Regions from separate parts of the Lentibacillus kimchii genome, predicted to be linked through region 1. Evidence: a T-box and tRNA genes for the amino acid it is inferred to sense, from the RefSeq annotation. Region 1 holds a T-box; the other holds one or more tRNA genes.
What was found. A T-box is a leader RNA that pairs with one kind of tRNA and senses whether it is charged. The one in region 1 lies ahead of tyrS (tyrosine--tRNA ligase), so its partner is inferred to be a tRNA-Tyr.
Positions count from the first base shown of each region.

Region 2: it encodes a tRNA-Tyr, which carries the amino acid that the T-box ahead of tyrS (tyrosine--tRNA ligase) is inferred to sense. The anticodon was not compared.

Region 1 covers NZ_AP043934.1:1,864,945-1,872,058, reverse strand. Annotated here, with positions in the region: gene ACZ444_RS10015 (transglycosylase domain-containing protein) at 1-1,306, opposite strand, end outside; T-box leader at 1,433-1,645, shown strand; gene tyrS (tyrosine--tRNA ligase) at 1,706-2,977, shown strand; gene rpsD (30S ribosomal protein S4) at 3,114-3,719, opposite strand; gene ACZ444_RS10000 (GAF domain-containing protein) at 4,077-4,562, opposite strand; gene refZ (forespore capture DNA-binding protein RefZ) at 4,678-5,301, shown strand; gene ezrA (septation ring formation regulator EzrA) at 5,476-7,114, shown strand, end outside.
Region 2 covers NZ_AP043934.1:840,764-847,877, forward strand. Annotated here, with positions in the region: rRNA gene ACZ444_RS04610 (23S ribosomal RNA) at 1-1,866, shown strand, start outside; rRNA gene rrf (5S ribosomal RNA) at 1,996-2,111, shown strand; tRNA gene ACZ444_RS04620 (tRNA-Asn) at 2,153-2,227, shown strand; tRNA gene ACZ444_RS04625 (tRNA-Ser) at 2,229-2,321, shown strand; tRNA gene ACZ444_RS04630 (tRNA-Glu) at 2,340-2,414, shown strand; tRNA gene ACZ444_RS04635 (tRNA-Val) at 2,467-2,539, shown strand; tRNA gene ACZ444_RS04640 (tRNA-Met) at 2,645-2,721, shown strand; tRNA gene ACZ444_RS04645 (tRNA-Asp) at 2,781-2,857, shown strand; tRNA gene ACZ444_RS04650 (tRNA-Phe) at 2,884-2,956, shown strand; tRNA gene ACZ444_RS04655 (tRNA-Tyr) at 2,967-3,052, shown strand; tRNA gene ACZ444_RS04660 (tRNA-Trp) at 3,062-3,135, shown strand; tRNA gene ACZ444_RS04665 (tRNA-His) at 3,150-3,225, shown strand; tRNA gene ACZ444_RS04670 (tRNA-Gln) at 3,240-3,314, shown strand; tRNA gene ACZ444_RS04675 (tRNA-Gly) at 3,321-3,392, shown strand; tRNA gene ACZ444_RS04680 (tRNA-Cys) at 3,407-3,477, shown strand; tRNA gene ACZ444_RS04685 (tRNA-Leu) at 3,493-3,574, shown strand; gene ACZ444_RS04690 (diaminopimelate dehydrogenase) at 3,755-4,741, opposite strand; gene cax (calcium/proton exchanger) at 4,928-5,989, shown strand; gene ACZ444_RS04700 (glucose 1-dehydrogenase) at 6,076-6,810, opposite strand; gene ACZ444_RS04705 (fructose bisphosphate aldolase) at 7,051-7,114, opposite strand, start outside.

The DNA of each region.
Region 1 (7,114 bases):
CGCCGCCGGTTTGGACAGACTGGGTTATTTTAGTTTGTTCACCTGACTCATCTTCCACAAACCCTGTCCAGTCAGGTCCGTAATGATCATAATTTGCTGCAATATCTTTAAAAGCGTCGTGTGTTGACTTGTCAATGGTTGTATGAATCTCATAGCCACCCTGACGCAAAGACTGTTCGGCGCGTGCATGGTATTGTTTTTTTAAATCATCATCGTTTTCCAGATCGTCTGTTGAATACCCATCTTTTTCAGCCAAATGGTTCATAATGATGTTGCGGGCACGTTTTTCAGCTTCAAATGTTAAATAGGGATATTGTTCAACAGGCGACTGCGATTCTTCTGTGAAATCAGCAGTAATATCGTAGCTTAAAGCTTTTTCATATTGCTTCTTAGCGATATAGTCTGATTCATACATCCGCTTTAAAACGGAATGCATCCGATCAAGTCCCGGCTGGATACCGCTTTTACTTTTTAAGCCTCCATTATTTTTGAAAGGCGTGTAGGCTGAGGGACTTTGGGGCAGACCGGCGATGTAAGCTGCCTGAGGAAGATTCACCTCTGCGGCATCAATTCCAAAAATGCCTTCAGCTGCTGTCTGGACACCGCCAATATTGCTCCCAGAGGCATCTCGGCCAAAAGGGACGACATTCAAATAGGCTTCGAGTATCGCGTCTTTTTCAAAAAAACGTTCCAGTCGCATGGCAATTAAAATTTCTGTAGCTTTTCGGTCAAACGATACTTCATTTGTAAGAATCTGGTTTTTAACGAGCTGCTGAGTAAGTGTACTTCCGCCGGACTGATTCGAAGCAACGCCTGCTTGCTGTACAAGCGCCCTGACAATGGCCTTAGGCACAATCCCTTTATGGGCGTTGAAATATTCATCTTCCGTGGCTATAACCGCATCTTTCAGCAGCCCCGACACGTTTTCCAGCGAGATGTCCTCACGGTAGATATCTGATCGTAAATCGCCAATAGGTTCATTATTGGCGAAGTAAAGTGATGATGTTTCGGCATAGTTATGAATATCCTGCTGCATGCTGTCATAGTCACGCACTGGTTCATCTTTGACGAGTGAAGCAAAATAACCCATTCCTATGCCACCTGCAAAGACAGCGCCGACAACTGTTATAAGCAATAAGCCTAGCAGGACGTTCCAAGACACATCATAGCTGATGCGGGACCATTTCTGAATGTTGCCTGTTCCCCAGATGGCTCTTATCTTTTTAATATAACGATGTGTTCTGAACGTCTTCCAGAACAATTTTATCTTGCGGATTGATCGACTGAATATGGTATTAAAATCCACGTACAATCTCCCCCTGAATTACATACATTATAGCACAGTCCATTTCCAGGTTGAATGGAAATCTGTGTTTTTATATTGCATTTGCCATTTAGTTATGATAAGAATAAATGGGAAAACATAGTCATTTTAAATGCGTGGAAGGGTCGCAGTAGTCTTGCAAATTCCTTATTCAGAGAGCTGGCGGTGGGTGCGAGCCAGTAATAATTGCAGACGAATTACAATCCGGAGCATCTTCTTTTACAGGAAATTGGTGAAAGAAGACGGTTGAACAACCGTTAAAGAGTCCCAAGTGGCATTCGTGCAACAAGGGTGGTACCGCGAACTGAACTCGTCCCTTATTTTTAAAGGGGGCGGTTTTTTTATTTGTTGAGGCATTATATCTGAAATGGAGTGACGACGATGACTATTTTACAGGATTTAGAAAAGCGTGGTCTTATTCAACAGACTACAGACCGCGAGGCTTTAGAGCAGCATTTAAATGATCATCAGGTAACGTTATATTGCGGTTTTGATCCAACGGCTGATAGTTTGCATATTGGCCACTTATTGCCAATTATTATGCTGAAGCGATTTCAGCGTGCAGGACATAAGCCGATTGCGCTGATTGGTGGAGGCACCGGTATGATTGGTGACCCGAGTGGCCGGTCATCTGAGCGGTCTCTGAATGAAAGCTCAGTCGTTCATGATTATAGTGAAAAGGTGAAACAGCAATTAACCAGACTGCTTGAGTTTGACCAGGGATCGAACGCTGCAGTGGCCCGCAATAATCATGACTGGCTTGGCCAAATGACGGTGATTGATTTTCTCCGGGATGCTGGCAAACATTTTAGTATTAATTATATGCTTGATAAAGAGTCTGTTTCGGCTCGCATTGAGCAAGGGATTTCCTATACAGAGTTCAGTTATATGATCCTGCAGTCACTTGATTTTATGAGGCTGTATGAAGAGGAGAACTGTACGCTGCAGATAGGCGGCAGTGACCAATGGGGCAATATCACTGCGGGTATGGAACTTATACGCCGTTCCCGTGAGGATGAAGAGCGAGATGTTCAAATATTTGGTTTAACACTCCCGCTGATCACAAAAGCTGACGGCAGCAAATTTGGTAAAACTGCAGGGGGAGCTATCTGGCTTGATCCGGAGAAAACAACACCTTATGAGTTTTATCAGTTCTGGATTAATACAGATGATCGAGATGTCATGAAATTCCTGCATTATTTTACATTTTTAGAAGAAGACGAACTGGCTGAGCTGCAAACTGAACTTGATAATCATCCGGAGAACCGACAGGCTCAGAAACGTCTTGCGGAAGAAATGACTATGATGGTGCATAGCCGCGAAGCATTGGAACAGGCACAAAAGATAACGGCATCTCTTTTTAGCGGTGATTTAAAAGATCTGTCTGCCCAGGATATTGAAGAAGGCTTTAAAGATGTTCCGACTTATGAAACAGCTAAAGAAGACACAGGTTTAATTGATTTACTCGTGGATGCGTCCATTGCATCGTCCAAACGTCAGGCACGAGAGGATATTCAAAATGGTGCTATCTATATTAATGGGGAACGCAAGCAGGATTTACAGCACGTTGTGACTAAGAATGATCGGATTGAGGATCAGTTTTCCGTTATACGCCGTGGCAAGAAAAACTACTTTCTTATTCATTTCAGCTGAAACTGAAACGCTGCAGCAACTGGCAGAAGCATTGACGCTAATCCATAAACCAGCGATCGTGCTGTAAATACAGATAAAAAAGATCCATCCTTCTATAATTGAAGGATGGATCTTTTACATACGTTGTTAAGCAGCTTTATTGACGTGAGTAGTACTCAACGATAAGTGCTTCATTTATTTCAGCCGGCAGTTCCGACCGTTCAGGATAACGTGAATAGGTTCCTTCTCTTTTATCCGCGTCAAATGTAACATAATCCGGGACAAAGTTATTCACTTCGATGGCTTCCTGGATTATGTCAAGGTTTTGCGATTTTTCACGCAAACTAATCACCTGGCCAGGAAGGACACGATAGGATGGAATATCAACACGTCCGCCGTCCACTTTTACGTGACCATGGTTTACCAGCTGCCGGGCCTGAGGACGTGTACGGGCTAAACCAAGGCGATAAACTAGGTTGTCCAACCGGGATTCAAGAAGAATCATGAAGTTTGTACCATGAACGCCTCTCATTTTGCCTGCTTGGTTAAACAAATTACGGAATTGACGTTCGTTCAATCCGTATGTGTAACGTAATTTTTGTTTCTCCTGAAGCTGAAGACCATATTCAGACATTTTCCTGCGCTGAGTAGGTCCATGCTGTCCCGGCGGGTAAGGACGCCGATTCAATTCTTTGCCTGTTCCAGTTAGTGAAATGCCGAGTCGGCGTGATTTTTTCCATTCTGATCCGGTAAATCGTGCCATTGGACATTTCCTCCTTTATTTGTCTATTTGGCATAAAATAAACGACCGTGTTCCTGGTCACTGTCCATTTTGTTTTCATGTACCATCGCCCCAGCAGCAGAGAGTTACCTGATACACCTCTTTTATATTAGTCAAAAGTCAGGTTCAACTTCATCCAGTTCTGTCATAAGAGGAACAAAATGGCGGCAATGCCGGTTCACATAGGCTACCTTTTTATTTTACACAAGGAATAGTATAGCCGTTATGAGACCGGAAGTCAACCCTTTCTGATGATTATCTGTCCTCAGGAAGCCATTTCATCGAACTGGCAGACAGTTTAATAAAAAAACAGCTGGTATGGTTACCAGCTGGCAAAACTTATTTTTGTATCAGACGCTCGATTTCTTTTGCAAATTTTTCGAGATAGAGCTGATCGGTTTCATCGAAGCGGCTGTTAATCGGACTGTCAATATCAAGAACGCCATAGATATCCTGACCTGTATACAGCGGCATAACAATTTCTGATTTACTGGCGCTGTCACAGGCGATGTGACCTGGAAAAGCCATCACGTCGTCCACTCGCTGTGTTTTTCCTTCTTGAATGGCTGTTCCGCAGACCCCTTTGCCGTATGGTATTCTGATGCATGCCGGTAAACCCTGGAAAGGTCCAAGTACTAATTCACTGTCTTTCCATAAATAAAATCCGATCCAATTAATGTCACCGAGGGATTGGTTTAATAAAGCAGAAGCATTCGATAAATTCGCTAATCGATCGGTTTCGTCTTCGCATAGTGCTGTTAGCTGTTTTAATAATTGCTCATAGGAATGTGCTTTTTCGGTTGAATGAGCGGTTAACTGTGACATGCTGATTCATTCCTTTCATTTTATATTTCAACAAATTGCGGTAACAATTGTCGAAGGAAGATTGCAGGATTTTCGCTCAGTTCGTCGTAAAAGAACGACAAGGGAGGCATCGTTTATGACAGTCAATCCGACGAAACAGAAAGTTATTGATGCTGCATCGCTCTTATTTTTTCAGAATGGCTTTGACGGTACATCTGTCAGGGATATAGCTGACAAAGCTGCAGTCAATGTTTCCCTGATCAGCTATTATTTCAAAAGCAAGCAAGGGCTGCTTGAATATGCTGTAACCCAATACTATGAAGCATATCTTGAAACAATAGAGAGATCTCAGGCAGGGAATGAAACACGGACGGCACTGGAAAATTTAAAGAATTTAGCGGAAACAATTATACAATATAAACAGCACCATTATCAATTATCCTGTTTTATTCAGCGGGAACTGTCACTGGATTCCGTATTTGTCCGTGAAATGACTGTGACTTATTTAGCAAAAGAGAATTACATTATCAGTCATGTTTTTGATACAATTTTATCAACGTATATGAGAAATCATCAGGATAATCAATTTTTATTGATGCAGTTTAAGGGGATGCTAATCACACCTTATTTCATGCAGCATGAATGGAGAAATCAGGTTATGGGTGAATTTTCCCATCAGCAGTTTGTCCGGAATTATACAAAAGCAATTGGAAAGTGGCTTGATTATGTTGTTGAACAAAACTTTCACTCGACACAATAAACAGTGAGATAACCGGGAAAATCCTGTCGAATCATTAATTTATTTGAATTTTTTTAGCCAAAAATGCCATTAACATGATATTATTAGTAATATCGATAATGAATACGTGGCTTCCTGTAATACCTTGCATACAGGAAGAACCTCTTATATAGGACGAAGTTTAGGAGGCATTTTATGGCATACCTGATTGGCGGGGTTTTAGTACTGGTTGCAATCATAATTACAGGACTCATCATGCGCAAGAGGATCTATGACGATGTTGATCGTCTTGAATCCTGGAAAATGACGATTATGAATCGCAACATTGCTGGTGAACTTTCGCGAATTAAAAATTTGAATTTATCCGGTGAAACGCAAGAAAAATTTGAGGCGTGGAAAGAACAATGGGAACACATTGTGGCCAATGATTTGCCGGATATCGAGGAATATTTGTTTGATGCCGAGGCAGCGGCTGACCATTACCGCTTTCCCAGCGCAAAAAAAGTATTGCGCCAGGCAGACCAGGAGCTCCAGACAATTGAACAAAAAATTGAGGACATGCTGTCTGATCTGGACAATCTAATGAATTCAGAAGAATCGAGTCGTCATGAAATCGAAAAGATTCAGCCGCGTTTAAAAGCAATGCGTAAGACGCTCTCACAGAATAGAATCCAATTCGGCAAAGCGGATGAAAGTTTCGAAAAAGCCATTGATGAACTGGAAGAAAAACTGAACAAGTATCATGAGTTGACGGCTGACGGGGATTATTTAGAAGCCAGGGAACTTGTGGAAAACCTGAAGGAGCAAGTGGATGCTCTCTCAGGTGAAATGGACGCCTTTCCAGCTGTTTATCGAAAATGCAAATATGAATTGCCGAAAGAACTCGATGAGCTGCACAGGGGTTTCAAACAAATGGAAAACGATGGCTACCGGGTCAGGCATCTTGGCTTTGAAAAAGAAATTCACCATTATAAACGTCAGCTTGAGGCATGTATGGAGGAATTGGAGACAGGTGATACATCACAGGCGAATGCTGTCATATCGGAAGTGGAAGAGCGCCTGGCTGACATGTACCAGCTGCTGGAAAAGGAAGCAATTGCTAAAAATTATGTCGATACAAACTTTCCATCTTTTGAGGAGTCACTGGGTGCATTTGAACATACGTTTGCCATGACCAAAGAAGAAGTGACACAACTGCAGCAAAGCTACTATTTTGAGGATAGTGACATGGAAAAATATTTGTCATTGGATAAATCAATTACGCAGTTAAGAAACCATCTGGAAGAAATGACGCACAAGCTGAATGATGATGAAACGGCTCATTCCGATTTGCGAGATGACCTTGAGTATGGTTTTAATGACCTGGAGACCTTACAGCAGAAACATGATGCTTTTAAAAAGCGAATCGATAATTTGCGTGAAGACGAAATGGAAGCAAAAGAGAGTTTAGAAGCGAAACGTGAACAGCTGTATGAGGTGAAACGACGCTTGACGAAAAGTAACGTTCCAGGTGTACCGTCTTATATTTGGAATAAGATGGATGAAGCTGTGCAAAAAAACAATCAAGTTTTTTCGACGCTGGAAAAGCAGCCGCTTGACATGACAGAGGTTCAGGATGCATTATCAAAAGCGAAAACAGCTGTTGATGATGTTGCAGAACAGACGGAGACGATGCTTGATCAGGCCCATTTGACAGAACAAGTGATTCAGTATGCCAATCGTTACCGCAGTCAAAATCCAGAGCTTGCTGCTAAACTGTCGGAAGCTGAACGTCTATTCCGCTCATATGAATATGAAATGTCATTGGAGCATGCAGCAAAGGCTGTTGAGCAAA
Region 2 (7,114 bases), 1.0 Mb from region 1:
ACGTTAAGTGGAAAAGGATGTGGCGTTGCTCAGACAACCAGTATGTTGGCTTAGAAGCAGCCACCATTTAAAGAGTGCGTAATAGCTCACTGGTCGAGTGACTCTGCGCCGAAAATGTACCGGGGCTAAACGTATCACCGAAGCTGCGGATTGTTCTTCGGAACAATGGTAGGAGAGCGTTCCAAATGCTGTGAAGTCAGACCGTGAGGACTGGTGGAGCGTTTGGAAGTGAGAATGCCGGTATGAGTAACGAAAAAAGAGTGAGAATCTCTTTCACCGAATGCCTAAGGTTTCCTGAGGAAGGCTCGTCCGCTCAGGGTTAGTCGGGACCTAAGCCGAGGCCGAAAGGCGTAGGCGATGGGTAACAGGCCGACATTCCTGTACCACCTCGTGAGCATTTGAATGATGGGGAAACGCAGAAGGATAAGGAATGCGCACTGTCGGAAATGTGCGTCCAAGCAGTGAGGAAATTGGTCAGGCAAATCCGGCCAATGGTTCCAGGCTGTGACGGGGAGGGAAATTGAGTACCGAAGTTCCTGACTTCACACTGCCAAGAAAAACCTCTAGTGAGTTCACAGGTGCCCGTACCGCAAACCGACACAGGTAGGCAGGGAGAGTATCCTAAGGTGAGCGGGAGAACTCTCGTTAAGGAACTCGGCAAAATGACCCCGTAACTTTGGGAGAAGGGGTGCTCAGGGCCGAGTCCTGAGCCGCAGTGAAGAAGCCCAAGCGACTGTTTACCAAAAACACAGGTCTCTGCGAAGCCGCAAGGCGACGTATAGGGGCTGACATCTGCCCGGTGCTGGAAGGTTAAGGGGAAGCGTTAGCGCCTCTGGCGCGAAGCGGCGAACCGAAGCCCCAGTGAACGGCGGCCGTAACTATAACGGTCCTAAGGTAGCGAAATTCCTTGTCGGGTAAGTTCCGACCCGCACGAAAGGTGCAACGACTTGGGCACTGTCTCAACGAGAGACCCGGTGAAATTATACGATGCGTGAAAATGCGCATTACCCGCGACAGGACGAAAAGACCCCGTGGAGCTTTACTGCACCTTGACATTGAATGTTGGTACAGCTTGTACAGGATAGGTGGGAGCCGTGGAAACGTGAGCGCGAGCTTACGTGGAGGCACCCGTGGGATACCACCCTGGCTGTACGAACATTCTAACCCTGGACCGTGATCCGGTCCGGAGACAGTGTCAGGCAGGCAGTTTGACTGGGGCGGTCGCCTCCTAAAAGGTAACGGAGGCGCCCAAAGGTTCCCTCAGAATGGCTGGAAATCATTCGTAAGCGTGCAAAGGCACAAGGGAGCTTGACTGCGAGACCTACATGTCGAGCAGGGACGAAAGTCGGGCTTAGTGATCCGGTGGTTCCGCATGGAAGGGCCATCGCTCAACGGATAAAAGCTACCCCGGGGATAACAGGCTTATCTCCCCCAAGAGTTCACATCGACGGGGAGGTTTGGCACCTCGATGTCGGCTCATCGCATCCTGGGGCTGTAGTCGGTCCCAAGGGTTGGGCTGTTCGCCCATTAAAGCGGTACGCGAGCTGGGTTCAGAACGTCGTGAGACAGTTCGGTCTCTATCCGTCGCGGGCGCTGGAAGTCTGAGAGGAGCTGTCCTTAGTACGAGAGGACCGGGATGGACACACCGCTGGTGCACCAGTTGTTCCGCCAGGAGCACGGCTGGGTAGCTACGTGTGGTCAGGATAAGTGCTGAAAGCATCTAAGCATGAAGCCCCCCTCAAGATGAAACTTCCCATCACGTCCAGTGAGTAAGATCCCTCAAAGACGATGAGGTTGATAGGTCCGGGGTGGAAGCGTGGCGACACGTGAAGCTGACGGATACTAATCGATCGAGGACTTAACTAACAGGTTGCAGCTTGATGGTTCTCTTATTTAGTTTTCAGGGTGCAAAGGTTTAAAAAACCTCTTGCATTTTGAATTAAAAATGCTTATAATGGTTTCTGTGCTTCATTAGAATAAAAGAACAGCATAAGGTCTGGTGGCGATAGCGGAGAGGACACACCTGTTTCCATGCCGAACACAGCAGTTAAGCTCTCCAGCGCCGATGGTAGTTGGGGTTTGACCCTTGCAAGAGTAGGACGCTGCCAGGCAGTTTCATTCAACTGCAACTGAGTGCTAACTTTTGGATTATTCCACAGTAGCTCAGCGGTAGAGCCCTCGGCTGTTAACCGAGTAGCCGCAGGTTCGAATCCTGCCTGTGGAGCCATGGAGAGCTGTCCGAGTTGGCCGAAGGAGCACGATTGGAAATCGTGTAGACCGTTTTCACGGTCTCGAGGGTTCGAATCCCTCGCTCTCCGCCATTTATTTTCTTGATATTTGGCCCGTTGGTCAAGAGGTTAAGACACCGCCCTTTCACGGCGGTAACACGGGTTCGAATCCCGTACGGGTCACCATTTCTTTTTATAAGTTATTGCGAGTATACAAATGAGTGCAATATAATGTGCCGGAGGATTAGCTCAGCTGGGAGAGCACTTGCCTTACAAGCAAGAAGCCGCAGGTTCGAGCCCTGCATCCTCCATCACTTAAAATATATGTATTGCATCGTAAGCAAACATTTTAAGTAAGGTATGGTATACTGATATTATTAGTGATATAATGTGATGTGGTTATTTAATTTTCATATCGCGGGGTGGAGCAGTCTGGAAGCTCGTCGGGCTCATAACCCGAAGGTCGCAAGTTCAAATCTTGCCCCCGCAACCAATTTAATTAATGATTCATGCTTATTACCAATGATAACAGTGACAATTGCTTTACATCCTGGTCCGGTAGTTCAGTTGGTTAGAACGCCTGCCTGTCACGCAGGAGGTCGCGGGTTCGAGTCCCGTCCGGACCGCCATTTCAAGTTCAATTGTACATAGTATTGGCTCGATAGCTCAGTAGGTAGAGCAACGGACTGAAAATCCGTGTGTCGGCGGTTCGATTCCGTCTCGAGCCACCTTTAAAATGGAGGGGTAGCGAAGCTGGCCAAACGCGGCGGACTGTAAATCCGCTCCTTCAGGGTTCGGGGGTTCGAGTCCCTCCCCCTCCACCATTTGAATACAGGGGTATAGTTTAATGGCAAAACGAAGGTCTCCAAAACCTTTGATGCGGGTTCGATTCCTGCTACCCCTGCCATAATTCCATTTATGGCGGTCGTGGCGAAGTGGTTAACGCACCGGATTGTGGCTCCGGCATTCGTGGGTTCGATCCCCACCGGTCGCCCCATCATTATTCAATATTGGGCTATAGCCAAGCGGTAAGGCATCGGGTTTTGATCCCGTGATTCGCTGGTTCGAATCCAGCTAGCCCAGCCAGTACATGCGGAAGTAGTTCAGTGGTAGAACACCACCTTGCCAAGGTGGGGGTCGCGGGTTCGAATCCCGTCTTCCGCTCTTTTGCTTCCTTTGGCGGTATAGCCAAGTGGTAAGGCAGAGGTCTGCAAAACCTTTATCACCGGTTCGAATCCGGTTACCGCCTCTACTTAGTGATTATGCCTGAGTGGTGGAATTGGCAGACACGCAGCACTCAAAATGCTGTGCCTACGGGCGTGTGGGTTCGAGCCCCACCTCAGGTATCGATATAGCAGATAAACAATTGTGTATAAAAAACAGGGTATGATTACCCTGTTTTTTTATGCGTTAAATTAAATTGTTTTTAGCTGACATCCGCAATCATACCAACCGCAATGCAGGACTCATAATAAAACAACTCCCTGAGTAACAGGGAGTTGTTGTCTATAGTGTCATCTTATTATTTATAAATAATCTCTTCTTAAGGCCTCTCCAGATAGGGGCGATATATAACTTGGTGCGACATCATATACGGTTTTGGCCCCAAATTGTTTTTCCTGACTTAGTCTGAAGGCTGCACGTGCATAGGCGACCAGAACACTGGCAGTGAATTCAGGGTTACTGTCTAATGCAAGCGAAAACTCGTACAACTGCTGATTAGTGCTGCCTGTCTGACCGCTTTTAATAATGAACCCGCCATGTGGAGCTTTGGCATGATCACGTTCCAATTCTTCATCTGAAATAAAATGAACGTCTGTATGATAATCAGCAAAATAATTCGGCATTGTCTTGATTTCTTGTTCAATTGCGGCTTTGTCGGCATTTTCTTCTGCAACCACATAGCAAACACGCCTATGTTTATCAGACTTTGATAATTCGGGATTAGCACCGCTGCGTACTTGCTCAATCGCTTCTTCGGATGGGATAGTGTACTGAACACCATTCTTAACACCGTTGACGCGTCTTACAGCATCGGAGTGCCCTTGGCTGAGGCCCTCTCCCCAGAATGAATAACTTTTGCCCTCCGGTAAAATGGCATCAGCCATGACACGATTAATCGAAAATAAGCCCGGATCCCAGCCAACTGAGATAATAGCGGTTGTTTGATGATTGGCTGCTGCGTCATTGACCGTTTGATAGAATTCAGGGATCTTAGCATGGGTATCATAACTGTTAACCGTATTGAACATACTAGCGAAATGCGGCGTCTGTTCTGGCAAATCTGTAGCTGAACCGCCGCAGAGCAGCATTACATCAATAGCCGACTGGTAATCCTCAGCGTGATCAATATGTACAGCTTGTACACCAGGTTCATTAATATTCAGTGATTCAGGTTCCCGCCTTGTAAAAACAGCTACAAGGTCCAAATCAGATGTTGCTTTGATCGCTTTGGCGGCACCTTTACCCAGATTGCCGAAGCCAACGATTCCAAGTTTAATGTTAGAGCTCATATCCATTTCTCCTTATTTTGAGAAAAAATTTAACTTGCTCCTATTAGCTTAAATAATTTTAATCGTGAAAGCAAATATCCAGTACTGGCCAGCTAATCATGTATGTGGAGATCCCTGGACATAATTATAATGTCACCGTTAGATGGTTAGTCTAAGCTTACCCGGTTAAGAAAGCAGGTTTGTTTAATGAACAGAGCACTTACAATTCTCAGTATTATCGGTGTTCCGGTATCCGTTGCTGGTGTTATTTTTCAATGGCCAGCTGTCATGATGTTTATTATTTACTGCTTAACAATTATTGCGCTGGCCAGTGTGATTGGCAGAGGAACGGATAGTCTGGCGATCGTTATGGGTCCCAGAATTGGCGGACTGCTCAATGCAACGTTTGGCAATGCAGTCGAATTAATTATTTCGTTTTTCTCCCTTAAGGCTGGGCTGATCAATATTGTTCTGGCTTCGTTTACAGGGTCTATCCTGGGAAATTTATTGCTTGTGGCTGGACTGTCTTTTTTTGTGGGTGGTCTGAAATATAAACGTCAATCGTTTGCTGTTCAGCAGGCAAGGCATAATGCTGGACTGCTTATTTTTGCTGTCATTGTGGCTTTTGTAATGCCAGTCGTGTTTACTGAGACGATGAACAAGCAGGATACAATGGTTATGAGTGCTGGTATTTCTATTATTTTAATTCTGTTATATATGGCTGCGATGTTGTTTAAATTTGTTACCCATCGCGGTGTCTATCAGGGTAAAGATAATGCGGAGGAGAGTAAGAAAGAAGAAGAAACGCCTGAATGGGGTAAAGTTAAGGCGATGATCATATTGGCTACTGCGACGATAGCTGTTGCTTATGTGTCCGATCATTTGGTGGATACGTTCGAAGTGGTTGGTGCTAAGTTTGGGCTGTCTGAGCTATTTATTGGTGTCATGATCGTTGGAATTATTGGCAATGCGGCTGAACACGTTTCAGCTGTCTATATGGCCTATAAAAATAAAATGGAAGCTGTTATGGAGATTGCGGTCGGCTCCACATTGCAAGTGGCTATGTTTGTGCTGCCGGTTCTTGTTTTGCTGTCGCTTCTGTTCAGCCCAAGGATGCCGCTTACGTTCACTATGCCTGAGCTGGTCGGTATGGTAACGGCTGTTCTGTTAATCAATATGCTCTCAACGGACGGTGATTCGAACTGGTTTGATGGTGCCGTCTTATTGGGTGCCTATATTATCATGGGCATTGGATTTTATTTTGTTTAAATACCGACAAAAATAATGCATGGCTGTGGGCAGGAACCGTGGCAGCCATGCATAGTGATATTGAAAACTGTTTAGGTTTTAACTTATTATTGTGCTGTTAAACCGCCATCCATGACAAATTCGGAGCCAGTGCTGTAGCTTGACTCGTCTGAAGCGAGGAACAACACAAGATTTGATACTTCCTCAGGTTTAGCAATGCGCTTGTTTGGAATGCTTTTAGCAAATTCGGCAACAGCTTCTTTTGTATCAGCCTGAGCAATCATTGGTGTTTCAATTGCCCCAGGATGTACGGAATTAACACGGATGCCCTGATCAGCAAATTCAAGAGCAGCCGATTTGGTCATGCCGCGGACAGCAAATTTAGTATCGGTATAGCCAATTGCACCGCCTACAAGACCATTCATTGAGGAAATGTTAATAATTGATGCATTTTCGGCTTTTTTCATTGATGATACAGCAGTTTTCATACCTAGAAAGACGGAAATCTGGTTAAGACTGACGACTTTGTGATAGTCATCCAGCGTCATCTCTTCAATCGATTTGGTAGTTGTAATACCTACATTATTAACCAAGATGTTAATTAGTCCAAATGCTCTTTCAGTCTCAGCGACGACGTTTTCCCAGCTTTCTTGATTCGTGACATCGAGCTTGATGAACTTAGCATTGTTTCCAAGTTCATCAGCAAGGGCTTGTCCTTTTTCTTCAAGAATATCAGCGAGAACAACTTTTGCACCTTCACTGACAAATCTGCGGGCGTGGGACTCGCCCATACCTTGTGCTGCACCTGTAATAATCGCAACTTTTCCGTCTAATCTGCCCATGATGAATTCCTCCTAAGTAGTTGATCCGGCAGCGAATTATAAATTAATAAACCACTCAGCTGCCTGTTTTCCATTACTTTTTTATAAGTATTATGTTTTACGATTATATCGTAACACTTAATGGTATCAGGTTAAATCGTTTAGCCTTCAATGATTTAAATTTTTCTGCCCCTTAATGCGCTGCGGAAAGATAAAAAAACACCCTGGCTATTTTGCCCAGGGTGTATGCAGGATTTTTCCTCATGTAATGGATGCCTGATAGATCGAGTCAACAGCTTTTCCAAGTGTTTCATTAAATGCTTCG